Regions from separate parts of the Variovorax sp. LjRoot84 genome, predicted to be linked through region 3. Evidence: predicted binding sites of a transcription regulator. Region 3 holds the regulator's gene; each other region holds the start of a gene.
The links. Region 3 encodes sigma-54, which starts transcription at its own class of promoters, with help from an activator protein. Its sites were predicted from a motif close to TGGCANGNAANCTGCTTT; they were not measured.
Positions count from the first base shown of each region.

Region 1: the regulator sigma-54 is predicted to act here: its motif matches at 7,402-7,419, upstream of ACSQ9I_RS02605 (isopenicillin N synthase family dioxygenase).
Region 2: the regulator sigma-54 is predicted to act here: its motif matches at 6,164-6,181, upstream of ACSQ9I_RS16175 (P-II family nitrogen regulator).

Region 1 is NZ_CAXUTE020000001.1:493,549-503,319, reverse strand. It holds gene ACSQ9I_RS02655 (DUF2946 family protein) at 1-536, opposite strand, end outside; gene ACSQ9I_RS02650 (YheT family hydrolase) at 577-1,551, opposite strand; gene ACSQ9I_RS02645 (YybH family protein) at 1,553-2,005, opposite strand; gene rutA (pyrimidine utilization protein A) at 2,250-3,362, shown strand; gene rutB (pyrimidine utilization protein B) at 3,380-4,159, shown strand; gene rutC (pyrimidine utilization protein C) at 4,189-4,581, shown strand; gene rutD (pyrimidine utilization protein D) at 4,584-5,384, shown strand; gene ACSQ9I_RS02620 (malonic semialdehyde reductase) at 5,381-5,971, shown strand; gene rutF (NADH-dependent FMN reductase RutF) at 5,988-6,482, shown strand; gene rutR (HTH-type transcriptional regulator RutR) at 6,496-7,221, opposite strand; gene ACSQ9I_RS02605 (isopenicillin N synthase family dioxygenase) at 7,458-8,459, shown strand; gene ACSQ9I_RS02600 (VOC family protein) at 8,462-8,869, shown strand; gene ACSQ9I_RS02595 (BMP family ABC transporter substrate-binding protein) at 8,859-9,771, shown strand, end outside.
Region 2 is NZ_CAXUTE020000001.1:3,220,217-3,229,987, forward strand. It holds gene ilvN (acetolactate synthase small subunit) at 1-114, opposite strand, end outside; gene ACSQ9I_RS16140 (acetolactate synthase 3 catalytic subunit) at 243-2,018, opposite strand; gene ACSQ9I_RS16145 (RNA polymerase sigma factor) at 2,305-2,871, shown strand; gene ACSQ9I_RS16150 (DUF3619 family protein) at 2,868-3,293, shown strand; gene ACSQ9I_RS16155 (DUF3106 domain-containing protein) at 3,331-4,125, shown strand; gene ACSQ9I_RS16160 (RDD family protein) at 4,138-4,701, shown strand; gene ACSQ9I_RS16165 (diacylglycerol kinase) at 4,698-5,096, shown strand; gene ACSQ9I_RS16170 (TIGR00730 family Rossman fold protein) at 5,137-5,727, shown strand; gene ACSQ9I_RS16175 (P-II family nitrogen regulator) at 5,733-6,071, opposite strand; gene ACSQ9I_RS16180 (DMT family transporter) at 6,320-7,255, shown strand; gene ACSQ9I_RS16185 (GNAT family N-acetyltransferase) at 7,266-8,495, shown strand; gene ACSQ9I_RS16190 (LysR family transcriptional regulator) at 8,521-9,456, opposite strand; gene ACSQ9I_RS16195 (M20 family metallopeptidase) at 9,571-9,771, shown strand, end outside.
Region 3 is NZ_CAXUTE020000001.1:5,725,890-5,735,660, reverse strand. It holds gene ACSQ9I_RS28290 (two-partner secretion domain-containing protein) at 1-1,691, shown strand, start outside; gene ACSQ9I_RS28285 (hypothetical protein) at 1,704-2,519, shown strand; gene ACSQ9I_RS28280 (PsiF family protein) at 2,591-2,887, opposite strand; gene argS (arginine--tRNA ligase) at 3,016-4,689, shown strand; gene ACSQ9I_RS28270 (SPOR domain-containing protein) at 4,699-5,418, shown strand; gene ACSQ9I_RS28265 (thiol:disulfide interchange protein DsbA/DsbL) at 5,503-6,147, shown strand; gene lptA (lipopolysaccharide transport periplasmic protein LptA) at 6,274-6,966, shown strand; gene lptB (LPS export ABC transporter ATP-binding protein) at 6,963-7,739, shown strand; gene ACSQ9I_RS28250 (RNA polymerase factor sigma-54) at 7,754-9,334, shown strand; gene ACSQ9I_RS28245 (phospholipase D family protein) at 9,337-9,771, shown strand, end outside.

The DNA of each region.
Region 1 (9,771 bases), 5.2 Mb from region 3:
GCCGGCGGCTTGACCGGCTGGCCCGCGGCCGGGCTCATGACATGGCCGAAGCGCGCAGGCAGTTCCGCGGCGCGCACGTTCTCCGGCGCCCAGCGCCCCGCTTCGACCGCCTCGGCCGCCACGCCCACGTCCTGCGTATGGACCAGCCCGAGGCCGAGCGGCGCCACCAGGTAGAGCTTGCCCTCCTCGTCGAGCAGGCAGGCCGAGGGCTCTACGCCCAAGCCGCTGTGCGAACGCACCGAGAAGTCCTCGGCCACGCGCCAGATCCACGGCGCGGCTTCGAGCTCGACGTACACGCGCTGCGGGCCGTTCTGGAAGAACCACTGGCCGCGCTCGTCGTGTTCGTAGTTGCGCTGGATGAAATCGATCAGCTTGTCGTGCTTGAGCAGCGAGCCCTTGGCCACCGGAAAAGGCCCCATGGCCTGGGTGCGGTCGTCACGCATGTACCAGTTGCCGCGCGCGTCCAGGCCGAGCCAGCCGTAGCAGTGCGGCACGTTGGGCCACTTGGCGAGCGCCTGTTTGACGATGTCGTCCATGGCGCTCATTCTGGCGCGGATCGGGCCGCGCGGCTGTAGTTCAAGCGCTCAAATGCTGTGCAAGCCAGCCGCCGACGCGCTCCGGCATGCCGCGCACATGGCCGGGCGGCGCGCCCAGCGGAAAGCCCACATGGCCGCCATGGGCCGGCTGCCACAACGTGACGTGGCGGCCGACCTCGTCCTGGCGCGGCAGGCTGGCCGCCGGCACGAAGGGGTCGTTGGTGGCATTCACCGCCAGCGCGGGAATGCGGATCGCGTGCAGATGGGGCTTGGCCGAGCCCCGCGTCCAGTAGTCGTCGGTGTCGCGAAAGCCGTGCAGCGGCGCGGTGAACACGTTGTCGAAGGCGTAGAGATCCTGCGCCGCGAGGAGCTTGTCGCGGTCGAACAGGCCCGGATGCTGGGCCAGCTTGGCCAGCGCCTTGGGCTTCATGGTCGACAGGAACATGCGCGTGTAGACCAGCCGGTTGAAGCCGCGGCCGATCGCCGAGCCGCCGGCGGCCAGGTCGAGCGGCGCCGAGATCGAGGCCACGGCGCTGACCAGCTTCGAGGCCTCGTCACCCGCCTCTTCGGTCCAGCGCAAGAGCGCATTGCCGCCAAGCGAGACACCTGCCGCCAGCATCGGCCCGCCATGCTGCGCGTGCAAGCGCCCGAGGATCCAGCCGACCTCCTCATAGTCGCCCGAGTGGTAGGCGCGCGGCGCGAGATTGAGTTCGCCGCTGCAGCCGCGGAAATGCGGCACCGCATAGTCCCATCCGCGGACCATCGCAAAGGCCGCGAAAGCCTCGGCGTAGTGGCTCTTCGACGAGCCCTCGAGGCCGTGGAACAGGATCAGCAGCGGCTTCGCCCCGGAACCGGCCGCATCGAGAAAGTCCACGTCGATGAAGTCGCCGTCCGGCGTGCCCCAGCGCTCGCGCCGATAGGCCGGCAAAGGGGCCTCCACGCGCCGTGCATAGAGCGCGGGCCAGATGGTTTGGAGGTTGCCGCCGGGCAGCCAGAGGGGCGCGACGTATTGCATGTCAGTGAAGCGTCTGGGGGGCAGCGTCGTCCTCGTCTTCGGGCGCGTGCACGCTGCCCGGGCTTGCATGGTGCGCCACCATGCGCCAGCCCTGGGCGGTCTTGTGATAGACGTTGGTGGCCAGCACGAAGGCATGGCGCGGCCCCTCGGCGGTAAGCACCTCGATGCGCTCCAGCACGTTGTGCACCGCGCTCGCGAGCGATTCGACCCGGCGCACGCGTGCCGGCGTGGCGTGGATCGCGCCATTGGCGAACATGTGCTCGAAGGCGGCGCGGATCGCCTCGGTGCCCACCAGCCGCGGGCCGCCGGGATGGACGCAGAACACCTCGTCCTCGTCGGCCCAGCAGACCATCAATGCATCGATATCGCCGCGCTGCAGCGCTTCGTAGAAGGCGGCCTCGACGTCGTCGGCGGTGCCGCCGGCGGCAGCGGCGCGGAGTTTGGTCTTGGGCATGGCAGAGGAAACAGGCAACTGACGGTGATTGTGCGGGGACCTTGCACCAAAGCCGGCCACGACCGCACAGACCAAACGCTCCATTTTGGACCATTTGGTCCAATTTCGATCGACGGAAACCTGTAAGTGGTTGATTTTAAAAGACTTAGCCAAATGGCACGGCCTATGCATAAGACCGTCGGCGCGCGTCCTTCGGCGTTGCGCCCACAGCCCATCCCTCACCTTCGGTCCAGGAGCGCAACGCATGAACGTCGGCATCTTCATCCCCATCGGCAACAACGGCTGGCTGATCTCGGAGAACGCCCCCCAGTACAAGCCGAGCTTCGAACTCAACAAGCAGATCACGCAGAAGGCCGAGCACTACGGCGTGGACTTCGCGCTCTCGATGATCAAGCTGCGCGGCTTCGGTGGCAAGACCGAGTTTTGGGATCACAACCTAGAAAGCTTCACGCTGATGGCCGGGCTGGCCGCCGTCACCTCGAAGATCAAGCTCTTCGCCACGGCGGCCTCGCTGGTCATGCCGCCGGCCATCGTGGCGCGCATGACCTCCACCATCGACTCGATCTCCAACGGCCGCTTCGGGCTCAACCTCATCACCGGCTGGCAGAAGCCCGAGTACTCGCAGATGGGCATGTGGCCCGGCGACGAATTCTTTGCGACCCGCTACCGGTACCTGTCGGAATACGTGCAGGTGCTGCGCGAGCTGTGGACCACCGGGCAGTCCGACTTCAAGGGCGAGCACTTCAAGATGGACGACTGCCGCGTGAGCCCGAAGCCGCAGGCCGACATGAAGGTGATCTGCGCCGGCCAGAGCGACGCCGGCATGGACTTCTCCGCGAAGTACGCCGACTACAACTTCTGCTTCGGCAAGGGCGTCAACACGCCCAAGGCCTTTGCGCCGGCGGCCGAGAAGCTCATCGAGGCGACGAAGAAGACCGGCCGCCACGTGACCTCCTACGTGCTCTTCATGGTGATCGCCGATGCCACCGACGAAGCCGCGCGCGCCAAGTGGGCGCATTACAAGGCCGGCGCCGACCAGGAAGCGCTGGCCTGGCTCACGCAGCAGAGCGCGGCCGACACCAAGTCGGGCGCCGACACCAACGTGCGCCAGATGGCCGACCCGACCTCGGCGGTCAATATCAACATGGGCACCCTGGTCGGCTCCTATGCGACGGTGGCGCGCCTGCTCGACGAAGTCGCCGAGGTGCCCGGCACCGAAGGCGTGCTGCTGACCTTCGACGACTTCGTGCTCGGCGTGGAGGCTTTCGGCGAGCACATCCAGCCGCTGATGAAAAGCCGCACGCACATCGCGAGCCCCGTGCCTTCGCGCGTCGCCGTCGAGCGCCTGGCCGCCTGATTCGAAGTGACCCCGCCATGAAGAACACCACCATCGCCTCCAGCACGCCGGCGGGCGTGCCGAACGCACCGGGCGCGCCCGCGCCGCTGGTGCTGCCCGCCCGGCCCGAACCGCTGGCGCTGCATGCCGCCAACTCGGCGCTGATCGTCGTCGACATGCAGAACGCCTACGCCTCGATTGGCGGCTATGTGGATACCGCCGGCTTCGACATCTCGGGCGCGCAGGGCGTGATCGCCAACATCGCGCGCACCATCGCCGCCGCGCGCGCGGCCGGCATGCTGGTCGTGTTCCTGCAGAACGGCTGGGACCCCGATTACGTGGAAGCCGGCGGCCCCGGCTCGCCCAACTGGTACAAGTCCAACGCGCTCAAGACCATGCGCAAGAAGCCCGAGCTGCAAGGCAAGTTCCTCGCCAAGGGCGGCTGGGACTACGCGCTGGTCGATTCGCTCCGGCCGCAAGCCGGCGACATCGTCATCCCCAAGACCCGCTACAGCGGCTTCTTCAACAGCACGCTCGACAGCAGCTTGCGCGCGCGCGGCATCCGCAACCTGGTCTTCACCGGCATTGCCACCAACGTGTGCGTGGAGTCCACGCTGCGCGACGCCTTCCACCTCGAGTACTTCGCCGTGATGCTCGAAGACGCAACGCACGAGCTCGGCGGGCCCGCTATCCAGCGGGCCGCGGTCTACAACGTCGAGACCTTCTTCGGCTGGGTCTCGAAGGTCGACGATTTCTGCAGCACCTTCGCGCCCGAGGCCGCCACCCAACCTGCAGCGGCCGAAGCGGCTACTGCCTGATTTCACTTTCCCGAAAGGAGCAACGAACCATGCCCAAGCAAGCCATCATCCCGCCCGGCACCGGCGTGCCGCTCGCACCCTACGTTCCCGGCACGCTCGCCGACGGCGTGCTCTACGTGTCGGGCACCCTGCCCTTCGACAAGGACAACAACGTGGTCCATGTCGGCGACGCGAGCGCGCAGGCGCGCCATGTGCTCACCACCATCCAGGGCGTGGTCGAGGCCGCCGGCGGCAGCATGGACGATGTGACCTTCAACATGATCATGATCAAGGACTGGGCCGACTACGCGAAGATCAATGCGGTCTATGCCGAGTTCTTCCCCGGCACCAAGCCGGCGCGCTACTGCATCCAGTGCGGCCTGGTGAAGCCCGACGCCTTGATCGAGATCGCCTCGATCGCGCACGTGGGCAAGAAGGCCTGAGCATGCCGCTGCACTACGAGGTGCACGGGCCGGCCGAGGGCGAGGCCGTGCTGCTGTCCTCGGGCCTCGGCGGCTCGGCGGGCTTCTGGCAGCCGCAGCTCGCTGCATTGATCGGGGCCGGCCACCGCGTGATCGCCTACGACCAGCGCGGCACCGGCCGCAGCCCTGCCGACCTGCAGGCCGACTATGCGATCGCCGACATGGCGCGCGACCTGATCGAGATCCTCGACGCCACCTCGACGCCACGCTGCCACCTGATGGGCCACGCGCTCGGCGGCCTGGTCGGCCTGCAGCTCGCGCTCGACGCACCCTCGCGCGTGGCCAGCCTCGTGCTCGTCAACGCGTGGTCGAAGCCCAATCCGCATTCGGCCCGCTGCTTCGACGCGCGGCTGGCGCTGCTCGGCGCCTGCGGCCCACGCGCCTATGTCGAGGCGCAGCCCATCTTTCTCTACCCCGCCGCCTGGTGCGCCGCCCACGCGCAGCGCGTGGCCGACGAAGTCGAGCATGCGCTCGCGCATTTCCCCGGCGAGGCCAACATGCGCGCGCGCATCGGCGCGCTGCGCGCCTTCGATGTCGACGCGCGGCTGGCCGAGATCGCTGCGCCCGCGCTGGTGGCAGCCGCCACCGACGACGTGCTGGTCCCCTGGACCTGCTCGCAGCGCCTCGCCGAGGGCCTGCCTCACGGGAGCCTCGAGTGCGTGCCCCATGGCGGCCATGCACACAGCGTGACCGAGGCCGAGCTCTTCAACCGCAGCCTGCTCGCCTTCCTGGCGCGCGTGGGCGCACCTGGAGTCCCCGCATGAAACCCTCCCTGGACGACGCCGCCCTGGCACTTCTTTTCACCGAGGCCCGCTCGCACAACGGCTGGCGCTCCGAGCCGGTCTCCGACGCCTTGCTCGAACAGGTCTACGCGCTGGCGCGCACCGGGCCGACCTCGGCCAACTGTTCACCGGGCCGCTTCGTCTTCGTGCGCACGCCCGAGGGCAAGGCGCGCCTGGCGCCGGCCTTGTCGAAGGGCAATCTGGCGAAGACGATGAGCGCGCCGGTCACCGTGATCGCGGCCTGGGACAGCGCCTTCTACGACAAGCTGCCCACGCTGTTCCCGCATGCCGACGCCAGAAGCTGGTTCACCGGCAGCGTCGAGGCCGCCCGCGAAACCGCCTTTCGCAATGCCACGCTGCAAGCCGCCTACCTGCTGCTCGCCGCGCGCGCGCTGGGGCTGGATGCGGGGCCGCTGTCCGGCTTCGACAGGGCGAAGATCGACGCCGCCTTCTTCACCGGCACGCCCTGGACCACCAACTTCCTGATCAACCTGGGCCACGGCGACCCTTCGAAGCTGTTCGGCCGCCTGCCGCGCCTGGACTTCGCAGAAGCCTGCGCGCTCGCCTGAGGAAAGCACCGCCGCCATGAACGCCTTGCCCAAGAGCGACTACCGCGATGCGATGGCCCGCCTCGGCGCGGCCGTGCATGTCATCACCACCGACGGCCCCGGCGGCCGCGCCGGCTTCACCGCATCGGCCGTGTGCAGCGTGACCGACGAGCCGCCGACGCTGCTGGTCTGCCTCAATCGCTCGGCCTCGGTCTACCCGGCCTTCCAGGCCAACGGCGTGCTCTGCGTGAATGCGCTGGCCGCGGGGCAGCAGGCGCTGTCGGGCCTGTTCGGCGGCAAGACGCCGATGGACGAGCGCTTCGCCGCGGGCCGCTGGAGCCGCAAGCGCACCGGTGCGCCGGTGCTCGAGGACGCGGCCGTGTCCTTCGACTGCCGCGTGTCGCAGGTGACGCGGGTGGGCACCCACGACGTGCTGTTCTGCGAGGCCGTTGCGATCTCGATCGGCGGCACCGCGCACGGCCTGATCTACTTCGACCGCCGCTACCACGACATCGTCGCCGCGCCGCACTGAGCGCGCGGCGCGCTCAGCGCGTGGTGATGCCGCCCAAGACGATGCGCTGCACGTTGTCCACCGTCTCTTCGAAGAACTCCGGGTCGTCCAGCGTGCGGCCCGTGATGGCCTGCACCTGCACGCCGAAGTCGGCGTAGTGCTGCGTGGTGGCCCACAAGGCGAAGATCAGGTGATGCGGATCGACCGGCGCGAGCTTGCCGGCGGCCACCCAGGCGCGGATCACTTCGGATTTGCGCGTCACCAGGTCGCGCAGCTCGCGATCGAGCTCGTCGCGCAAGAGCGGCGCGCCCTGGATCATCTCGAGGCAGAACAGGCGCGAGGCATCGGGCTGGTCGCGCGAGATCACCAGCTTGCGCCGGATGTAGTCGCCAATCGCCTGCCGCGGGTCCTGCTCGGCGCTGAAGCCGCGCAGCGGCTCCAGCCACACGGCGAGCAACTCGCGCAGCACCGAGACGTAGAGCTCCTCCTTGTTGGCGAAGTAGTAGAGCAGGTTGCTTTTCGAGACATCCGCACGCGCTGCGACCTGGTCGACGCTGGTGCCGTGCAGGCCGAAGCGCGAGAAGAGCCCGAGCGCCGCGCGCAGGATCGCCGCGCGCTTGTCCTCGATCTGGCGCAGCCGCCGGTTCACCGACGTGACGCTGCGCGCCACGGGCGCGCGCTTCGGATGCACGCGCTTGGATGGCGGCGCTTCGACGGCCAGCACGGACGGCGGCTTGATGCTGCTGCGAGTTTTCGGCATGTGTTGCTTTGCTTCTTTCTCCACCCGGGATTCTCGTTGTCTGCGATGCAGCCCGCATGCACGAGCCATACCGCCCATGGTACGCACCATGGCAACACCCGGCGCACGCATTCGCCGTGCCGCACCGCTGCCCGCGCACCACGCCGATGCAGCAAAGCGCATTTGTCCATTTGGTCCAACTGGCATGGACGTTGCATGTCGAAGCGCCGCCACCGTCACACCGAAGGATTGAAAGCATGACCCTGCTGTCCGTACCGATCATCGATCTGGCGCCCTTCTTTTCCGGAACGCCCGAAGGCAAGGCCGAGGTGGCGCGCAAGGTCGACGAGGCCTGCCGCAGCATCGGCTTCCTGGTCATCACCAACCACGGCATCGCCCCCGAACTCATCGCGCGCGTCTCCGCGGTCTCGCGTGGATTCTTCGCCTTGCCGCTGGCCGACAAGCGCAAGGTCGATCGCCCGCGCGACGACGCGGTGCGCGGCTACAGCGCGGTGGGCGAGGAAGGGTTGTCGTACAGCCTCGAAGAAGCGGCGCCGGGCGACCTGAAGGAGTCCTTCTCCATCGGTCCCTCCAATGTGCCGGCCGACGACTACCACCGGGGCGTTGCGGCCGGCCCGCACTTCGAGCCCAATGTCTGGCCCGATCTGCCGGGCTTCCAGCCGGCCTTCGACGAGTACTTCGAGGCGATGAGCGATCTCTCGCGTTCGCTGATGCGCATCTTCGCGCTCGCGCTGGAACTTCCCGAGACCTTCTTCGACGACAAGATCGACAAGCACATCAGCATGTTCCGCGTGCTGAGCTACCCGCCGCAGACCGAGGCTGCATTGCCCGGCCAGCTGCGCGCCGGCGCGCACAGCGACTACGGCAGCCTCACCGTCGTGCTGCCTGACGACAAGGGGCTGCAGGTCTTCAACAAGGCCGGCCAATGGGTCGACGTGCCGATGGTCGAAGGCGGCCTGGCGGTGAACATCGCCGACCTCATGATGCAGTGGACCAACGACCTGTGGGTCTCGACCTTGCACCGCGTGGTCAACCCGCCGCCGGATGCGGCCGCCACCAACCGCCGGCAGTCGCTGGTGTTCTTCCACCAGCCCAACTACGACGCGATGGTCGAGTGCCTGCCGAGCTGCCTCGCGCCGGGCGAAGCGCCCAAGTACGCGCCGATCTCTTCCGGCGACCACTTGAAGTCGAAGTTCCTGAAACAGACGACCTTCGGTGGCACCAAAGTGACAGCCTGAACATGCCTCATCTTTCCTACGTCAACGTCTTCTCGAAAGACGTCGTCGCGCTCAGCGGCTTCTACCAGCGCGTGTTCGGCTTCCCCGAGATCGAGGCCATCCGCTCGCCGATCTTCCGCGGCCTCGACGCGGGCAAGGCCAAGCTGGGCTTCAACGCCTTCGATGCGTACGAGCTCTTGCAGCTGGCCGAGTTCTCCGACACGCGCGGGGTCAAGTTCCTGCTGAACATCGATGTCGATTCGCAGGAGGAAGTCGACCGCATGGTGCCGGTCGCCGTCGCCGCCGGCGCCACGCTCGTCAAGGCGCCCTACGTCACCTACTACCACTGGTACCAGTCGGTGCTGCTCGACCCCGAGGGCAATGTGTTCCGTATCAATTTCATGATGAAAGGTCCGAGTGATGTTGCGTAAATCGATTCCTTGCGCGGTCGCCGCGCTTGTCGCGGGCGCCGCGCTGATCGGCCCGGCGGTGGCCGCCGACGGCTTCACCCTGAAGGGCAAGCCGAAGATCGCGATGCTGTACTTCGGCCCCAAGAACGACGGCGGCTGGACGCAGGCCTTCGACGAGGCGCGCATCAAGGTCGAGAAGGAAACGGGCGAGAAGATCCAGTTCGTCGAGAACGTGCCGGAAGACGCATCCGCCATCAAGCCCGCAGCCGAGAAGTTCATCCAGCGCGGCGCCAACATCATCATCGGCACCGCCTTCGGCTATTCCGACAGCTTCAAGGAGCTCGCGGCCAAGTACCCCGAGGTGGCCTTCCTCAACGGCTCGGGCACCAGCAACGGCGCCAACCTCGAATCCTTCTACGGCCGCACCTACGAGAGCCAGTACCTCTGCGGCATGGCTGCAGGCGCAGCCTCGAAGACCGGCAAGCTCGGCTTCGTCGCGGCCAACCCCTTCGGCGTCGTCAACTGGACCATCAACGCCTTCGCGCTCGGCGCGCAGAAGATGAACCCGAATGCCACGGTGAACGTGATCTACACCGGCTCGTGGAACGACCCGGTCAAGGAACGCGCCGCCGCGGCCGCGCTGATCGACCAGGGCGCCGACGTGATCGGCCAGCACGTCGACAGCCCGACGCCGCAGATCGTGGCGCAGGAGCGCGGCGTCTACGGCACCGGCCATCACCGCGACCTGCGGCAGTTCGCGCCCAAGGCCACGCTGTGCTCCTCGGTCTGGGTGTGGGACAAGTTCCTCACGCCGGAGCTGAAGAAGATCATGGCCGGCAACTGGAAGCCGGCGCAATACGGAGCCTTCATTCCGATGAGCGCGGGCGGCACCGACATCGCGGGCTTCGGCCCCGGGGTGCCGA
Region 2 (9,771 bases), 2.5 Mb from region 3:
AGTGGGCGCGACGGTCAGCGATTCAATGTTGTAGCCACGGGCCGAGAACAGGCCCACGACGCGGGAGAGTGCACCGGGCTCGTTTTCGAGCAGCACGGCAATGATGTGTTTCATGTCAGCAGGACTCCTCTTTTCGCCGCCCTCCCCCGCACACGGTAATGCGCAGGCTCGACGGACAATAGATTGATCCGAAAAAGTTAATGAAGGGGCCGGTCCGCATCGCGGATCGGCTTATCGTCTGTTTACAGGTCTTCCGAACCGAGGAGCATCTCGGTGATGCCCATGCCGGCCTTGACCATCGGGAACACGTTCTCGGTGGGGTCGGTGCGGAAATCCATGAACACGGTGCGGTCCTTGAGCTTGCGCGCCTCGCGCAGCGCGGGCTCCACGTCCTGCGGGCGTTCGATCAGCATGCCGACGTGGCCGTAGGCCTCGGCCAGTTTCACGAAATTGGGCAGCGCATCCATGTAGCTGTGGCTGTAGCGGCCCGAATACTCGATCTCCTGCCATTGCCGCACCATGCCGAGATAGCGGTTGTTGAGCGAGCAGATCTTGATCGGCGTGTTGTACTGCAGGCAGGTCGAGAGTTCCTGGATGCACATCTGCACCGAGCCTTCGCCCGTGATGCAGAACACTTCCGACTCGGGTTTGGCGAGCTTGATGCCCATCGCGTAGGGGATGCCCACGCCCATGGTGCCCAGGCCGCCCGAATTGATCCAGCGCCGCGGCTCGTCGAAGCGGTAGTACTGGGCGGCCCACATCTGGTGCTGGCCGACGTCCGAGGTGATGTACGTGTCGGCGTCCTTGGTCATGTTCCAGAGGGTCTCGACCACGTACTGCGGCTTGATCACGTCCTTGTTGCCGCGGTCGTACTTGAGGCAGTCCTTGCTGCGCCAGCCCTCGATGGTGTCCCACCAGCCGGAGAGCGCCGCCGCGTCGGGCTTGGTGTTGCTCTCCTTGATCATCGAGATCAGCTCGCTCAGCACATCCTTCACGTCGCCGACGATCGGGATGTCGACCCGGACGCGCTTCGAGATGCTCGACGGGTCGATGTCGATGTGGATGATCTTGCGTTCGTTCTGAGCGAAGTGCTTCGGATTGCCGATCACGCGGTCGTCGAAGCGCGCACCGACGGCCAGCAGCACGTCGCAGTTCTGCATCGCGTTGTTGGCTTCGATGGTGCCGTGCATGCCCAGCATGCCGAGGAATTTGCGGTCGCTGGCCGGATAGGCGCCGAGCCCCATCAGCGTATTGGTGACCGGGTAGCCGAGCATGTCGACCAGCGTGCGCAGCTCGTTCGTGGCGTTGCCGAGCAGCACGCCGCCGCCGGTGTAGATGTAGGGTCGCTTGGCGTTCAGCAGCAACTGCAGCGCTTTGCGGATCTGGCCGCCATGGCCTTTGCGCACCGGGTTGTAGGAGCGCATCTCGACCTTGTCGGGGTAGCCGTTGTAGCTGACCTTCTTGAAGGACACGTCCTTCGGCACATCCACCACCACCGGGCCGGGACGGCCGCTGCGCGCGATGTGGAAGGCCTTTTTCATCGTCATGGCCAGATCCTTGGGATCCTTGACGAGGAAGTTGTGCTTGACGATCGGCCGCGTGATGCCCACGGTGTCGCATTCCTGGAATGCGTCGAGCCCGATCGCCGCCGTCGGCACCTGGCCCGAGATGATCACCATCGGGATGCTGTCCATGTAAGCAGTCGCAATACCGGTGACCGCATTGGTCAAGCCGGGCCCCGAGGTCACCAGCGCCACGCCGACGTCGCCGGTCGCGCGTGCGTAGCCGTCGGCGGCGTGGACTGCGGCCTGCTCGTGACGCACCAGCACGTGCTGGATCGTGTCCTGTTTGTAGAACGCGTCGTAAATGTAGAGAACCGCGCCGCCGGGATAGCCCCAGACGTACTTCACGCCTTCGGCCTGCAGTGCCTTGACCAGCACTTCGGCGCCCATGAGTTCCTGCGTTTGACTGCCGGTGACGGCTGCTGCGGAAGCGAGTTCCGCCTTCGAGATTTCCATGATGAACCTTTGCGTTTTTTCGGGAACGAAAAACCTTGGGTGCTCCTTCGCAAGCTCTTGTGAAGCCGCGTCGAAACTTGAGGCCAAAGCCATGGGCGGACTTGTCGTACCGCCGGACCGTGACCCGTTTGCCTTTTGACTTGCAGCGCGGATTATGACACCGGACTGGCGGTCCCCGCGCGACGCATGGCTGCCACAGGGGCGCAGGCATAATCCGCGGCGACAAAAACCTCACGCGTCCCCGAGACACATCCCCACGCGGCGCCTTCCCGGCGCCAGACTCTCTTTGGCCACAGAACAAGAACTCTCCGATTTCCTGAAAAGCGTCGAACGCCGTGCTTTCAAGCGCTCGGTCTACCACGTGCGGGATGAGGAAGCGGCGCTCGACATCGTGCAGGACAGCATGATGAAGCTGGCCGAGCACTATGGCGACAAGCCGGCCAACGAGTTGCCGCTCCTGTTCCAGCGCATCCTCTCGAACTGCACCCTGGACTGGTTCCGCCGCCAGAAAACCCGCCGGGCGCTGTTCTCCAACCTGAGCGATTTCGAGGCGGTGGACGACAACGGCGACTTCGACCTGCTCGAACACTTCGTGATGCCGACGGACTCCCGGGAAAGCGAGAGCGCGGAGGACACCACCCGGCGGGCACAGATTTTTCATGCGATCGAGGAACAAATCGCCGCTTTGCCGGGTCGTCAACGTGAGGCCTTCCTGATGCGTTACTGGGAAGAAATGGACGTCGCCGAGACAGCCGCCGCCATGGGCTGTTCCGAAGGCAGCGTCAAGACCCACTGTTCGCGTGCTGTGCACGCCTTGAGCAAGGCGCTCAAGGCCAAGGGAATTTCGCTATGAGTACAACGTTTTCGCACACCCCTGAAGCGGCCGAGGAGGAATTCGGTCGCCGGGTGGCCGCTCGGCTTTCGGCCGGCAATCTCGAACTGCCGCACGAAATCGGTGAACGCCTGCGCGCCGCCCGCATGCAGGCCGTTGGGCGCCGCAAAGTGGTGCGGCAGCTCCGTACGGCACCGGCGGTCGTGGCCAATGGCGGCACGGCGACGCTCGGGGCCGGCTGGTGGACGCGCATCGGCTCGGTCGTCCCGCTGATCGCCCTCGTGGCGGGCCTCCTGGTCATCAGCGCGATGCAAGACGACAACCGCGCCAACGAGTTGGCAGAGCTCGATTCGGCCCTGCTGACCGACGATCTGCCACCCGCCGCTTACACGGATCCCGGTTTTGCCCAGTTTCTGAAGACCGAGGCCCCGTCCGAGCGCTGATCGCCTGCCCCGCATGCCGTATCGCCCTCTCTCCTGCGTGAAAGCGCTCCCCCTGCTGCGCCCGATCCCGTCGGGCGCAGTCGCCTGGGTGGGCGCCGCCTTGCTGCTCGCGGCCTCGGGCTTCGCTGCGCTCCCAGTCAAGGCGCAGGTCAAGGAAGCACCGCCGGCGGCCTCGGTACCGGCCTCGGTACCGGCCGCGAAACAAGTCGCCTCCAAGCCGCTGTGGCGCGACCTCACCGCTCGCCAGCAGCGCGCCCTGGCGCCGCTGGCCCCCCACTGGGACGGCCTGACCGAGCCCCACAAGCGCAAATGGCTGGCCTTGTCGCGCAACTACGCCGCGCTGCCACCCGCCGACCAGGAGATTCTGCACAGCCGCATGATCGAATGGGCCGCACTGAGCAACCACCAGCGAACGCAGGCAAGGTTCAATTTCGCCGAGGTCAAGCAGGTTCCGGTCGACGAGCGAAAGGCGAAGTGGGAGGCCTATCAGGCGCTCAGCGAGGAAGAAAAACGCAAGCTGGCCGAGCGCGCCACGCCCCGGCCGGGCGCCGCCGCGACGTTCCGGCCGGTGCCGCCCCAGAAGCTCGCGCCGTTTCCCGCAGTCGCGCCCGACGGCCAACACACGCCGCGAATCCAGCTGGCGCCGTCCACGCCGTTGCCCGTACGTCCGCAGCTCGTGGCCCCGGCGCCCGCTCCAGCTGCGGCTCCTGCCTTTCCGCCCGTTTCGGCCGAAGCCCAGATCCCGCCTCCTTCCTCGACGCCCTCGGCCGAAACATCCGCCTCTGCCGCGCCGCCGGTGCGCGCCACCGAGCAACCTTCCTCCGCGCCCTGACTCAAGGTGTCGATGGCTTCCAGTTCTCCCGAGGGGTCCGGCCCCGGCCGACCGCCTCTCGCCGAAGCTCCGATCGCACCCACCGCCCTGATCGCGCCCAGCCTGTGGCGCCGCATGGCCTGCTGGCTCTACGAGGGCATGCTGCTCTTCGCCGTCGTGTTCGTCGCCGGCTGGCTGTTCAGCACCCTCGGCCAGATGCGTGATGCGATGGATTCGCGCCGGCACCTGCTGCAGGCCTTCCTGTTCGTCGTGTTCGGCGTCTATTTCGTGTGGTTCTGGTCCAAAGGCCAGACGCTGGCCATGAAAACCTGGGGCATCCGCGTGGTGGACCGGCTCGGTCGACCGCTCACGCAGGGCCGCGCGCTGCTGCGCTACCTCTTGAGCTGGGTCTGGTTCCTGCCGCCGCTCGCCGCCATCGCGCCCTTCGACCTCGGCGGCGGCGAATCTTCCGTACTGATCTTCGGCTGGGTTATCGTCTGGGCCTTGCTCGCGCGCTTCCACCCCGAGCGCCAGTTCTGGCACGATGCCTGGGCCGGTACCCGCCTGATTCCCTCCAAGCCTCTCAGCCGCAGATGAGCGCCAACATCAACGACCCCGTCAATCCGCAGAAGTCGCGACGCGGCCTGGACCGCATCTGGCATGCCACCCTGATCTCGCTCGACGGCTTCCGCGCCGGCTGGGGCGAAGCCGCGTTCCGCCAGGAAGTCCTGTGCGCCATCGTCATGCTGCCGGCTGCGTTCTGGGTCGGCCACAGCTGGGTCGAGGTGTCGCTGCTTGCCGCGACCGTGATCCTGGTGCTGATCGTCGAGCTGCTCAACACCGGCATCGAAGCCGCCATCAACCGCGTGGGCCCGGAATGGCACTCCTTTTCCAAGAACGCCAAGGACCTGGGCAGCGCCGCGGTGCTGCTGTCGATCGTCCTGTGCTGCGGCGTCTGGGCGGCCGCGTTGTGGCAACGTTTCGCGACCTGAATGCAAGCTGAGCGTCATCCGATCGCGGCATGATCGGGGGATGACTCCTCGTTTCTCGATTTGTGTTTATTGCGGCTCGCGCCCCGGCGAGCGGACCGAGTTCGCGGCCGTGGCCCAAGCGGTCGGCCGCTGGATCGGCGAACGCGGCGGCCAACTGGTCTATGGCGGCGGCCGCACCGGCCTGATGGGCACGGTGGCGGAGGCCACGCGCACGGCGGGCGGCCGGGTGGTGGGCATCATTCCGAAGGCCCTGGTCGACAAGGAGCTCGCCAACCCACTGTGCGACGAGCTGCACGTCGTCGACACCATGCACGAGCGCAAGGCCATGATGGGCGAACGCGCCGACGCCTTCATCGCCCTGCCGGGCGGCATCGGCACTTTCGAGGAACTGTTCGAGATCTGGACTTGGCGCCAGCTCGGCTACCACGACAAGCCGGTCGGCATCCTGAACGTTGCGGACTATTACGCCGGCCTGCTCGAATTTCTTGCCCACAGCGTGCGCGAGGGCTTCATGGGCGAATGGCAGATGGGGTTGATACGAGCGGGCGGCGAAGCCCCGGCCCTGCTCGAAGCCCTGGTCGAGGAAGCGGGCCGCCATCCGCGTGGCGACAAGCTCGCCGAGATGCTCTGAGCGCCCTAGACGGCGGCTTCGTCCTCTTCGCCGGTGCGGATGCGTACCACGCGCTCCACATTGGTCACGAAGATCTTGCCGTCGCCGATCTTGCCCGTGCGGGCGGCGCTCACGATTGCGTCGACACAACGTTCGACATCGACCTCGTTGACCACCACTTCGACCTTCATCTTCGGCAGGAAGTCGACCACGTACTCCGCACCACGGTAGAGCTCGGTGTGCCCCTTCTGTCGGCCGAAGCCCTTGACCTCGGTCACGGTGAGCCCGGTGACGCCAACCTCGGCCAGGGCCTCGCGCACGTCGTCGAGCTTGAACGGTTTGACGATGGCGGTGATTTGCTTCATACGGTCTCTCTTCCGGCGGTTTCGTTGAACTTGCTGGTAGGGTAGCGCCAATCCGTAACCCGCAGCGACGATCTCGTCGATGCTCTCGGCGTCCTGCATGTAGCGTGCCAGGATGCCGTCGCATCGGGCGTCTTCGCGAGTTGCCGGCGAGGCCACCCGCTGCGAAATTATGTCATTCGCCTTCGGAAGCCATGGCTTGTCGAACGCATTCCACGCCCGGCGACTGGGACTGATACGCTCGGCGCTCGATGCGCTCAGGTTCTTCCGCCGGCTTTTTCGGCTCCTTCCTTCCCTGGCTCCAGGGCCAAGCCTACCCGCTGCTGGTATTCACCACGCTGATCTGGGGCGCCAACGCGGTGGCCGCCCGGCTCGCGGTGGGCGAGGTGTCGCCCATGATGCTGACCTTCTCGCGCTGGATCGTCTGCTGCATCGCGCTGGGCCTCAGTTCGCGCCGCCAGATCGCGGCCCACTGGCGCAGCCTGCTGCCCTCGTGGCGCTACATCACCCTCATGGGCACGGCGGGTTTCACCGGTTTCAATGCGCTGTTCTACGCCGCCGCCCATCACACGACGGCGATCAACATCGCGATCATCCAAGGCACCATCCCGGTGCTCGTGCTGGTGGGCAGCCTGTTCTTCTTCCGTACCCGGATCAGCTGGCTGCAGCTCGCAGGCGTGGTGCTCACCATCGCGGGCATCGCCGTGGTGGCTTCGCGCGGCCAACTGGCCTTGCTCGCGGACCTGGCCTTCAACATCGGCGACGTCTGGATGATCATCGCCAGCCTGCTCTATGCCGGCTACGCGCTTGGCCTGCGCCGCCGCCCGCAAGTGCCGGCCATCGTGTTCTTCGCCGCCACGGCGGCAGTGGCCTGTCTCGTCTCGGTGCCACTGGTCGCGGCAGAAATCGCGATGGGCGACTTCTTCATGCCGACGCCGAAGGGCGTGGCGCTGATCCTCTTCATCGGACTTCTGCCCTCCTTCATTTCGCAGATCAGCTTCATCCACGTAGTCGGCCTGATCGGTCCCGCGCGGGCCGGCGTCTTCCTCAACCTGGTGCCGATCTTCGGGCCGCTGCTGGCCGTCCTCGTGCTGGGCGAGGCGCTGTCGACCTATCACGCGGTGGCGCTGGCCCTGGTGCTCGGCGGCATCTACATTGCCGAAACCCTAGGCACACGCAAGCGTTGACGAGGCTCCTTTGACCAACCCTGTCATCCGCATTCACGGCGCGGCATCCGAGATCGATGCCGCGGCCTGGGACGACTTGCTGGCCACGCAGGCCGCGCCCTCCCCCTTCATGCGCCATGCCTACCTGGACGCCTTGCACCAGAGCGCCAGTGCCTCGGCCCGCAGCGGCTGGACGCCCCGCTTCGTCACGCTGTGGCGCGGACGGCAGCTGGCGGCCGCCTGCCCGCTCTACATCAAAGCGCATTCCTACGGCGAGTACGTGTTCGACTGGGCATGGGCCAATGCCTATGAGCAGCACGGGCTGGCCTACTATCCGAAGGCGGTCGTTGCCGTGCCCTTCACGCCGGTGCCGGGTGCGCGCCTGCTCGCGCGCGACGCCGGCAGCCGCGCCCTGCTGGTGCAGGCGCTCGTGGCTTGGTGCAAGGAAGAGGAGCTCTCGTCGCTGCACCTGTTGTTCGCCGCCGACGAGGACATCGCCGCCTGCGCCGATGCGGGCCTGATGCTCAGGCACACCGTCCAGTTCCACTGGAACAACATAGCCCCCACGCTCGGCACTGGCGTGTCCTCGCTGCCCCCCGAGGGGGCGCGTTCCGCCTTGGGGCGGCCCGGCGGCGAAACCGGCTGGAAGGATTTCGACGCCTTCCTCACCAGCCTCTCGCACGACAAGCGCAAGAAGATCCGGCAGGAGCGCCGCAAGGTGCACGATGCCGGCGTGAGCTTCCGCTGGTCGCGCGGCGCCGACATCGGCGACGCCGACTGGGACTTCTTCTACCGCTGCTATGCCCGCACCTACCGCGAGCACGGCAACCCGCCCTACCTGAGCCGCGACTTCTTCCACCGCATGGCCACGAAGCTGCCCGAAGCCTGGCTGCTCTTCGTCGCCGAGCGCGGGGGCCAGGCCATCGCCAGCAGCTTGATCGCGCTTTCGGACGATGCCTCGGTCGCCTACGGCCGCTACTGGGGCGCGCTCGAGCGTGTGGATTGCCTGCACTTCGAGGCCTGCTACTACCAGCCGCTCGCCTGGTGCATCGAACACGGCGTGCAGCGCTTCGAAGGCGGCGCGCAGGGCGAACACAAGATGGCGCGCGCGCTGCTGCCCGTGAAGACCACCAGCGCGCACTGGCTCGCCCATCCGGCCTTCGCCGACGCCGTGGAACGATTTCTCGAGCGCGAGGGCGAGGGCATCGAGAACTACATCGACCATCTCGGCGAACGCAGCCCGTTCCGCCATGCCGAATGAGTGCCGAGAGAACGGCCACTGCTATCTACATCTTCCGCGCTCGGCCCAGTCTGCGCCTGCCGCCGCCGGCGATGGCCGCGACCAGCTGCTGCACGAGCGCCCGCGCGAGCGGCGACAGCGTGCGGCCGTCGAGCGACAGCACCTGCAGGCGACGCTGGTGCATCTGCGGCTCCACGAAGGGCCGTGCAACCAGCGTGCCGTTCTCGATCAGGTGAACGGCCGTGAGATGGCCGGAGAGGACGATATCGGGCGCGCGCACCAGCGGCAGCAGCACCGATGAGAAATTGCTGACGAAGGCGGGCTCGTAGCTGAGCCCCTGCACGCTGCAACTCAGGTCGAACAACTGCCGCGCGGTGACGCCCTTGCTGCCCACGGCCAGCGGATGGCGCACCACCTCGGCCACGCTGACGGCGCGCTGGCGCGCCAGCGGATGGTCCGGGGACATCAGCGCGTACACCGGCGCGGGCGCCGAGTGCTCGATGCGGAAACCGCGCTCGGGCGCAACCGCGTACTTGAGTGCGATGTCCGCTTCGCCGCGCCCCAACAAGGCACTGACTTCGTCAGGCGCACCCACATGGAGCTGCAACTGGCTTTGCGCATGCGACGCACGAAAGCGGCGCATCACCTCGGGCATGAAACCCACCGCGAAGCCCTCGGTGCAAGCCACGCGGACGCGGCCCGCTTCCCGGCCGCCGATGCCGCGCACCTGCTCGACCACCTGCTCGGTGTCCATCAGCGTCGTTCGCAGATGGGCGGCCAGGCGCTCGCCGGCCTGCGTGAGCGCCATGCCTCGCGCCTTGCGCTCGAACAGCGCGGTCCCCAGCGAATCCTCGAGCTTCGCGATCTGCCGGCTCACGGCGGACGACGCGACATAAAGCCGAGCCGCCGCCTGGCTGACCGACCCGTGCAGCGCCACCTCCATGAAGTAGCGCATCGGGATGCTGAGGATCGAGGGTGTCATTGGCGTGTTCTCGAGCGTTGCCTTGAAGGCAATGGTAGCTTGCCAATTCGGTGGTTCACGCAATGCTGTTCAGGCCTTTTACTTGCATCCTCGCCATCACACGCATCCACGACCATGCAACGCATCGACTGTCTCTCCGCTGCCGCCGCCTACTTCGACGACGGCCGCTTCCTGGCCGACCTGCGGCGGCGCATCGCATTCCGAACCGAGAGCGACACCGGCGCCACGACGCCCGCGCTCGGCGCCTACCTGCGCGAGGAGATGAGCGCACCGCTCACGCGGCTCGGCTTCGCCTGCGAGCTGATCGACAACCCG
Region 3 (9,771 bases):
CGGGCAACGCGCGCGTCGATGCCAGCGGCGATGCCGGCGGCGGCACCGTGCTGGCCGGCGGCGACTACCGCGGCCAGAACCCGGCCATCCCCAACGCCCAGCAGCTCTACGTTTCCGGCGACGCCAGCATCCGCGCCGACGCCATCGAATCCGGCAACGGCGGCAAGGTGATCGCCTGGTCCGACGGCACCACGCGCGTCTACGGCAGCATCAGCGCCCGCGGCGGCGCCCGCTCGGGCGACGGCGGTTTCATCGAGACCTCGGGCCGCACGCTGGACATGCGCGGCCGCGTCGATACGCGCGCGCCGAACGGCCGCACCGGCACCCTGCTGCTGGACCCGACCAACATCTACATCGCGAACGACCAGGCCAGCGCCACCGCCGCCGGCATGGTGGGCACCGATAGCTCGGCCGCCACCTTCGTCGCCACCGGCGCAGTGAGCGACTCGCTGCTGACCGTCGGCACGCTGCAGGCCGCGCTCGCCAGCAGCATGGTGGTGGTCACCACCGACAACGCGGCGGGCACGGGCGCCGGCTTCATCCAGGTGGTCGACCCCGTGACGTGGACCAGCGACACGAGCCTGGCGCTACATGCCGCCGCGGGCATCAACATCAACGGGGCCATCACCGGCGGGCCCGGCAGCCGGCTCGAACTGCGCACCGCTGCGGGCGACATCAACCAGACGGCGCCCATCACCGTGGTGACGCTGTCGGCCCGCGCGGACACCGGATCGGTCAACCTCACCCACGCGGGCAACCAGGTGCAGCAGCTGGCCGGCTTTGCCGGCGGGGCCGGCGGATTCAATTTCCGCGGCAACAACACGCCCTTGATCATCGGCATTGCCGGCCCCGAAACCGGCATCACTTCGCTGGGCAGCGGCCCCATCAACATCGACGTCGCCGGCAACCTCACGCTGCAAAGCCCCGTCAGTTCGCAGGCGGGCAACATCGTGCTGACCTCCGCGGCCACCTTCGACAACCAGTCCACCGTGGATTCGATCAGCGGCCGCGTGACGGCGCAGGGCATCGTGCTGCGCCCCTCGCTGGCCGATTGCATGGCCGACACGGCGCTGACAGGCTGCGCCGCGGTGCTGCCGACCCTCGCGGCCTGCCAGGAAAATCCGGCCACCGCCGGCTGCTCGGTCGTGTTGCCGCCGCCTGCGCCGCCCCTGTCACCTGCGCCTGCGCCAGCGCTCCCCACGCTGAGCGTATGTATCGCCGACCCGGCCATGGACGGCTGTACCGCCGTGCTGCCCAGCCTGGCCGCCTGTACCAGCACGCCCAGCATGCCCGGATGCAGCGTGATCCTGCCGAGCCTCGGCACCTGCACGGCCGTGCCCACGCGGTCGGGGTGTTCTGCCGTGCTGCCAACGTTGTCGCAATGCATCAGTGCACCCAGCACGACGGGTTGCTCCGCCGTGCTGCCGAACCTCGCCGCTTGCACCGCGACCCCTGCACTGATGGGCTGCTCGGTCGTGCTGCCACCTGTGCAGACCACCCTCTCGTCAACGCCCCTCACCCAGGCCGTGAACACGACCGTCGACATCATCAACACCGTCAGCTCCACGGTGTCTCAGCCGGTCGTCAAGTCGGAATCCAAGAAAGAAGCGACCAAGGAAGAAACAAAGGAAGCGGCGAGCGACACGGTCGGCGCCAAGAACGAGCCGACCAAGAAGATGTACTGCAACTAACCGGGGCCGACCATGAACCTCCAATTCCCTGTCCTCGCATCCTTCCTGGCCGCGCTGTCGCTCTGCGCAGCGCAAGCCCACGCCGGCACGCCGGCCGCCCAGGTGACGCAGCTGAGCGGCTTCGTCATGGCCGTCAAGGCCGATGGCGTGCTGAAAGTGCTGTCGCTGCAATCCGTGGTCGACGTGGGCGACACCCTGACGAGCGAGCAGGACACCTACGTTCGCATCGCCCTGGCCGACGGCCGACAAGCCGTGCTGGGCCCCAAGACCCGGCTGAAGATCGCCAGTGCCGCCACGCTCGAGCTGGCCGCCGGTCAGCTGCAGGTGGTCGCCAGCGCAACCCCCGGCGCCGGCCGCCTGGCCATCGAGGCCGGCGAAACCACCGTCGACGCCGGCGCAGGCAGTTTCAATCTCTTCTACCGGCCGGATCCAGCCGTCGCCCTGGCGCGGCGCGCTTATGCGCAAGCCAGCCTGGCCTCGGCCGCCAGCCCGGTGCGAAGCGATGCGGGGACAGTCTTGCCCGTCTGGGAGAGGGTTGCGCAGGTCCAGATCCCCTCCGTGCCGCGCGCACCTGCCGTGCCGGGCGCGCTCGCGCCAGGCCTGTATGTGCACGTGATCGACGGCTTGATCAACCTGTCGAACAAGGGAGGGTCGCAACAATTCTCGGCCGGGCAGTTTGGCTTCACGCCCTCCTTCGTACAACCGCCGGTGGTATTGCCCAACAACCCTGGACTTAAATTCACCCTGCCTCCGGTGCTTTCAATCTCGACCTCGAGCAGCACGGGTTCTGCAAACAGGAGCGCCGCCGTCGATTGCGAAGTGCGCTGACCCCCAAAAAAGAAAAAGCCCCGCCAGGCCGAAGCCTGCGGGGCTTTTTCTTTGCCAGCTTGCGGCGTCGCTCAGGCAGCCGGCTTGGCCGAGAGGCATTCCTTCATGAAGGCCTTGCGCTCGTCGCCTTTCAGCGCCTTGGCCTTGGGGTCGGCATTGCAGCTCTTCATCTTGTCCTGCTGCGTCACTGGCTTGGCCGAGAGGCAGGTCTTCATGAAGGCCTTGCGCTCGTCGCCCTTCTTGTCGCCGGCGTCCTTGTTGCAGGTCGCCATCTTGCTTTGCTGGGCCGTAGGGGCCTTGTCCTGCGCATGCGCGACGCCGATGGAGAGACAGGCGGCCACGGCAAACAGGGAGAGAAGCTTCTTCATGGTGTAGGTGTCCTCGAGGGTGGTTGTGACAGGAGCCCCGGCCGGGGCCGCCCATGCTAACGGCCCGAGGCAACGCCTGGATGACCATGGCCGGCCGGGGCCGGGTTTGCCCCCGGTAAAATCCCGCGATGCTATTGGTCAAACAGGAGCTGCTCGCGGCGCTCGCGAACACGCTCGAATCCTTCTCGCCCGGCGCCGGCGCCAAAGCCGCGTTCGAATCGCCCAAGGTCGCGGCGCATGGCGATTTCGCAAGCACCGCGGCGATGCAACTCGCCAAGCCCCTGGCGCGCAAGCCGCGCGAACTGGCCGAGGACATCAGCGCCGCGCTCCAGGCCACCCCGGCCTTCGCGCAGTGGGTCGATGCCATCGAGATCGCCGGCCCCGGCTTCTTGAACATCCGCCTCAAGACCGCTGCCAAGCAGCAGGTGGTGCGCGAGGTGCTGGCCGCGGGCGAGGCCTTCGGCCGCCAGCCCGCGCGCAGCGATCGCGTGCTGGTCGAGTTCGTCTCCGCCAACCCGACCGGCCCGCTGCATGTGGGCCACGGCCGCCAGGCCGCGCTCGGCGACGCGATCTGCAACCTGCTCGCCTCGCAGGGCGCGCAGGTCTGGCGCGAGTTCTATTACAACGACGCGGGCGTGCAGATCCAGACGCTCGCCACCAGCACCCAGCTGCGCGCCAAGGGCTTCAAGCCCGGCGATGCCGAATGGCCCGAGCAGGCCTACAACGGCGAATACATCGCCGACATCGCCGAGGACTTCAAGGCGAAGAAGACCGTGCGCTCGGACGATCGCGAATACACCGCGAGCGGCGACGTCGACGACATCGACTCGATCCGCCAGTTCGCAGTGGCCTACCTGCGCCACGAGCAGGACCTGGACCTGAAGGCCTTCCAGGTCCGCTTCGACAACTACTACCTCGAATCGAGCCTCTACACCAGCGGGCGGGTCGAGGCGACGGTGAAGCGGCTCATCGAGGCCGGCAAGACCTACGAGCAGGACGGCGCCCTGTGGCTGAAGTCGACCGACTACGGCGACGACAAGGACCGCGTGATGCGCAAGAGCGACGGCAGCTACACCTACTTCGTGCCCGACGTCGCCTATCACATCGCCAAGTGGGAGCGCGGCTTCGGCGAGGTGGTCAACATCCAGGGCACCGACCACCACGGCACGATCGCGCGCGTGCGCGCCGGCCTGCAGGCCGCGAACGTCGGCATCCCGGCCGGCTATCCCGAGTACGTGCTGCACACCATGGTGCGCGTGATGCGCGGCGGCGAAGAGGTCAAGATCAGCAAGCGCGCCGGCAGCTACGTGACGCTGCGCGACCTGATCGAGTGGACCAGCACCGACGCCGTGCGCTTCTTCCTCCTGAGCCGCAAGCCCGACACCGAATACACCTTCGACATCGACCTCGCGCTGGCGCAGAACAACGACAACCCGGTCTACTACGTGCAGTACGCGCATGCGCGCATCTGCTCGGTGCTGGCGGCCTGGGGCGGCGATGCGGCTGCGCTGGCGGATGTCGAGCTCGCGCCGCTGCAAAGCCCGGCTGCGCAGGCGCTGCTGCTGCTGCTGGCCAAGTACCCCGACATGCTCGCGGCCGCGGCCAAGGATTTTGCGCCGCACGACGTCACCTTCTACCTGCGCGAACTGGCTGCCTGCTACCACAGCTACTACGACGCCGAGCGCATCCTGGTGGACGAGGAGCCGGTCAAGCGGGCCCGCCTGTCGCTGGTCGCGGCCACCGCGCAGGTGCTGCACAATGGGCTGGCAATTCTCGGCGTGAGCGCGCCGCGCAAGATGTGATTTCGAACCATGACTAAAAGACAGAGCGGCAACATCGTCATCGGGCTGATCGTCGGCCTGGTGCTGGGGCTGGGCGTGGCGCTGGGCATCGCGGTCTATGTGACCAAGGTGCCGATCCCCTTCATGACCAAGACCCAGCGCGGCGGCCCCGAGCAAGACGAAGCCGAGGCGCGCAAGAACCGCGACTGGGACCCCAACGGCCCGCTCGCCGGCAAGGCAGGCGCCGCCCGCCCGCAGGCACCCGCGACGCCCGCACCGCCCCAGCCCGCCACGGCGGGGGCGCCCACGCCGCCGACCGCGCCGGCGCCCGTGGTGGTGCCACCCGGCGCGCAGCAGCAACAGCCACAGCGCGCCGGACGGCCGCCCCTGCCGGCCGAAGCCAACGCGGTGCCGCCATCGAATGACCCGATCGGCGATCTCGCGCGGGCACGTTCGGGCGCCAGCCCCGGCGCCACCACCGCCGCCGCGGCGCCCAGCGCCAGCACCACCGATCCTTTCATGTATTTCGTCCAGGCCGGCGCCTTCCGCACCCCCGAGGACGCCGAGGCGCAGCGCGCCAAGCTTTCGCTGATGGGCGTGGAAGCGCGCATCACCGAGCGCGAGCAGGCCGGCCGCACCGTCTACCGCGTGCGCGCGGGGCCTTTCAACAAGAAGGAAGATGCGGACCGGCTCAAGGAGCGGCTCGACGGCGGTGGCCTCGAATCCGCCTTGGTGCGCGTCCAGCGCTGAGCCTTCATCCATACTCAAGCTCGCCGGTCCGGGAACTCCGGGCCAGCCGCGGGCTCTGTCAGCCGCACAGGAGAACTTCTTAATATGAAACGTCGTGACTTTTCGCTGGCCGCCACTTCGCTGGGGCTTCTTCCCTTCGCCTCACCCTCGCACGCCCAGACGCTCGCGCCCAAGGCGGGCACCGACTACGCCGTGCTCGACAAGCGCGTGCCGGTCGACGCGCCGGCCGGCAAGGTCGAGGTGATCGAGTTCTTCTGGTACAGCTGCCCGCATTGCAACGCCTTCGAGCCGACGCTCGAGACCTGGATCAAGAAGCTGCCCGCCCACGTGTCTTTCAAGCGCGTGCCGGTCGCCTTCCAGCCCAGCTTCCAGCCGCAGCAGCGGCTCTACTACGCGCTGGAAGCGATGGGCAAGGTCGACGAATACCAGCGTAAGGTGTTCGCCGCGATCCACCAGCAGCGCCAGAACCTCTCGGGCGAGCAGCAGATCATCGACTGGGCCGCCGCCAACGGCCTCGACAAGGCCAAGTTCACCGAGAACTTCAAGTCCTTCAGCGTGGCGAGCAAGATCCAGCGCGCCAAGCAGCTGCAGGAGGCTTACCAGGTGGCCGGCGTGCCCGCGATGGGCATCGCGGGCAGGTGGTATACGGACGGCGAACTCGCGCGCAGCATGGATCGCGCGCTGCAGGTCACCGACTTCCTGGTCGGCGAAGCGCGCAAGAGCGCGTAAAAAAGCGCCTCCCGCCGCTCGTCGCGGCAACCAGCAGGAAGCCCGCTTCGGCGGGCTTTTTCATCCGCCGGCGGAAACCGGATCCATGAGGCCGCATACAATCGCCCAGCAAGTTTCGTGCCTTTTATGACATCGTTACATTCCTCCTCCGTTTCTCGCCACCTTTGTCGCGCTTTCGTATTCGCCTTGGGCGTGGCCGGCCTCGTGTCGGCGGCGCAGGCCGAGAAGGCGGACCGCACCAAGCCGATGAACATCGAGGCCGACGCCATGCGCTACGACGACCTCAAGCAGACCAGCGTCTTCACCGGCAACGTGGTGGTGACTAAGGGCACCATCATCATCCGCGGCATCCGCATCGACGTGCGGCAGGATCCCGAGGGCTACCAGTACGGCATCGTCACGGCCGCGCCCGGCAAGCTGGCCTATTTCAAGCAGAAGCGCGACGCCGGCCCCGACGAGTGGATCGAGGGCGAGTCGGAAGTCATCGAGTACGACAGCCGCGCCGACAACGTGAAGTTCATCCGCCGTGCGGTGATGCGTCGCCTGGTCGGCGCGACACCCAACGACGAAAGCAGCGGACCCTTGATCGTCTACGACCAGAGCAACGACACCTTCACCGTCAACGGCTCGCCGCTGCCGCCCAATGCGGGCGTGGCGACCCAGCCCGGCGGCCGCGTCAAGGCCATCCTCACGCCCAAGGCGGCCGCCTCGGCGCCCGCTGCCGGGTCCGCCAGGCCGGCGGCGCCGGCCGCCTCCGCGCCGGCGTCCGGAACGGGCCTGCGCTCGACCACCACGCTCGGCGGAGAGCAGCGCAAGTGAGCGGCGGCAACGAAGTCCTGGGCAGCCGCCTCGAGGCGCGCGGCCTGCAGAAGAGCTACGGCAGCCGCAAGGTCGTCAAGGACGTCTCGCTCGGCGTGCAAAAGGGCGAGGTGGTCGGCCTGCTGGGGCCCAACGGCGCGGGCAAGACCACCTCCTTCTACATGATCGTCGGGCTGGTTCGGGCGGATGCGGGCGAGATCAGCATCGACGGCGAACCGATCGCGCACATGCCGATCCACCGCCGCGCCCGCATGGGCTTGAGCTACCTGCCGCAGGAAGCGTCGATCTTCCGCAAGCTCACGGTCGAGGAGAACGTGCGCGCCGTGCTCGAGCTGCAGCGCGAACTCGACGACGCGGGCCGGCCGGTGCCGCTGTCGAAGCAGCGCATCGAGGAACGCCTCGGCGAACTGCTGCACGACCTGCGCGTCGACCATCTGCGCGATTCGCCCGCGCTGGCGCTGTCGGGCGGCGAGCGCCGCCGAGTCGAGATCGCGCGGGCGCTGGCCACGCAGCCGCGCTTCATCCTGCTGGACGAGCCCTTCGCGGGCATCGACCCGATCGCGGTGATCGAGATCCAGCGAATCATCAGTTTCCTGAAGGAACGCGGCATCGGCGTGCTCATCACCGACCACAACGTGCGCGAGACGCTGGGCATCTGCGATCACGCCTTCATCATCAGCGACGGGCATGTGCTGGCACAAGGCACGCCTTCGGAGATCGTCGACAACGCCGAGGTACGACGCGTGTACCTGGGCGAGCATTTCCGGATGTAGGGGACCGTACTTCGATGAAGCAAGGGCTCTCGCTTCGCGTTTCCCAGCACCTGGCGCTCACGCCGCAGCTCCAGCAGTCGATCCGGCTGCTGCAGCTCTCCACGCTCGAGTTGAGCCAGGAAGTGGAGCAGATGCTCGACGAGAACCCGTTCCTCGAACGCACGGCCGAAGAGGCGCCGCGCGAGGAGTTCGGTCTCGAGGCGGCCGATGCGCCGGTGCGCGACGAAGACCGCCAGGCCGAGGGCGAGGCTGACTTCGTCCCCGGCTCGGCCGCGGCGCCGGCCGAGGTGGCGGTCGCCGCCAACGGCGATGCCGAAGCGGCTGCGCCCGTCGACAGCGAACCCGACTGGGAGGGCGACGGTACGGTCGACCTCGCGCCCGACGACAGCGAATGGGGCGGCGATGCGCCCGCGCGCGCCAACAACCTCGGCGACGACGAGCGCACCGATGCGACCGAGCTCGCGCGCAGCCAGGAATCGCTGCAGTCCTTCCTGCACCGGCAGGCGCTGTCGCTGCGCCTGAACGAGAACGACTGCGCCGCGCTGCGCTTCCTGATCGAATCGCTCAACGACGACGGCTACCTCGAGGATTCGCTGCCGGCGCTGGCCTCGGGCCTCGCGGGCGACGACAACGACCAGTTCGACGAACTGGTGCATCACTTCCAGGTCGCGCTGGGCCTGCTGCAGAGTTTGGAGCCGGCCGGCGTCGGCGCCCGCAGCCTCGGCGAATGCCTGACCATCCAGCTGCGCCAGCTGGCGAGCGCCAAGGAGAGCGAGGAGGAGGCCCAGGTGCGCAAGACCGCCATCGCGATCTGCAAGCAGCCGATGGAGCTGCTCGCGCGGCGCGACTTCAAGCGCCTGGCCACGCTCACGCGCAGCAACGAGGACGAGGTGCGCGCCGCACTGCAGCTGATCGCCAGGCTCGAGCCCAAGCCGGGGCGCCGCTTCGTCGACGTCGAGCGCAACATCGTCGTGCCCGACGTGATCGTCACGCGCATCGGCCACGGCACCAACGCGAGGTTCCGCGTCATGCTCAATCCCGAGGTCATGCCGCGGCTGCGCGTGCACGACATCTATGCCGGCGCGCTCAAGCAGCACAAGGGCGAGGGCAGCCAGGCGCTGTCGCAGCGGCTGCAGGAAGCGCGCTGGTTCATCAAGAACATCCAGCAACGCTTCGACACCATCCTCAGGGTCTCCAACGCGATCGTCGAGCGGCAGAAGAGCTACTTCGTGCACGGCGAGCTCGCGATGCGGCCGCTGGTGCTGCGCGAGATCGCCGACGAGCTGGGCCTGCACGAATCCACCATCAGCCGCGTGACCACCGCCAAATACATGGCCACGCCCTACGGCACCGTCGAGCTCAAGTACTTCTTCGGCTCGGCGCTCGGCACCGAAACCGGCGGCAACGCCTCCAGCACCGCGGTGCGCGCGCTGATCAAGCAGTTCGTGAGCGCCGAGGACGTGAGGAAGCCGCTGTCCGACAGCCAGGTGTCCGAGATGCTCAAGGAGCAGGGCATCGAGTGCGCGCGCCGCACGGTGGCCAAGTACCGCGAGGCACTGCGCATCGCGCCTGCGAATCTGCGCAAGGCACTCTAGCGATGAGTCGCCGTCCGAGTCCGCTCCCAAGCTGGATTCGCCTCGGCCTGGCCTTGATGGCGGTGCTTCTTCTTTCCAGCGGCTGCGCGATGCTGCCGGCCGAATTCGAGCGCACGCCGTCCAAGGCGATGCCCTTGTCCACCGGAACCGTGCTGGGCCGCATCGCCAAGGCCTCGCAGCCGGATGCGGACTTGAGCGGCTTCCGGCTCATGCCCAGCGGCGACTTCGCGCTCAACACGCGGCTCGAGCTCGCGCGCCGCGCCGAGCGCACGCTCGACGTCCAGTACTACCAGATCGACAACGACGAGACCGGCCGCTACCTGCTGCGCACGCTGCGCGACGCGGCCCAGCGCGGCGTGCGCGTGCGGCTCCTGATGGACGATCTCTACACCGCGGGCGAGGACGAGCTGCTGCTCGCGCTGGCCGCCACGCCCAAC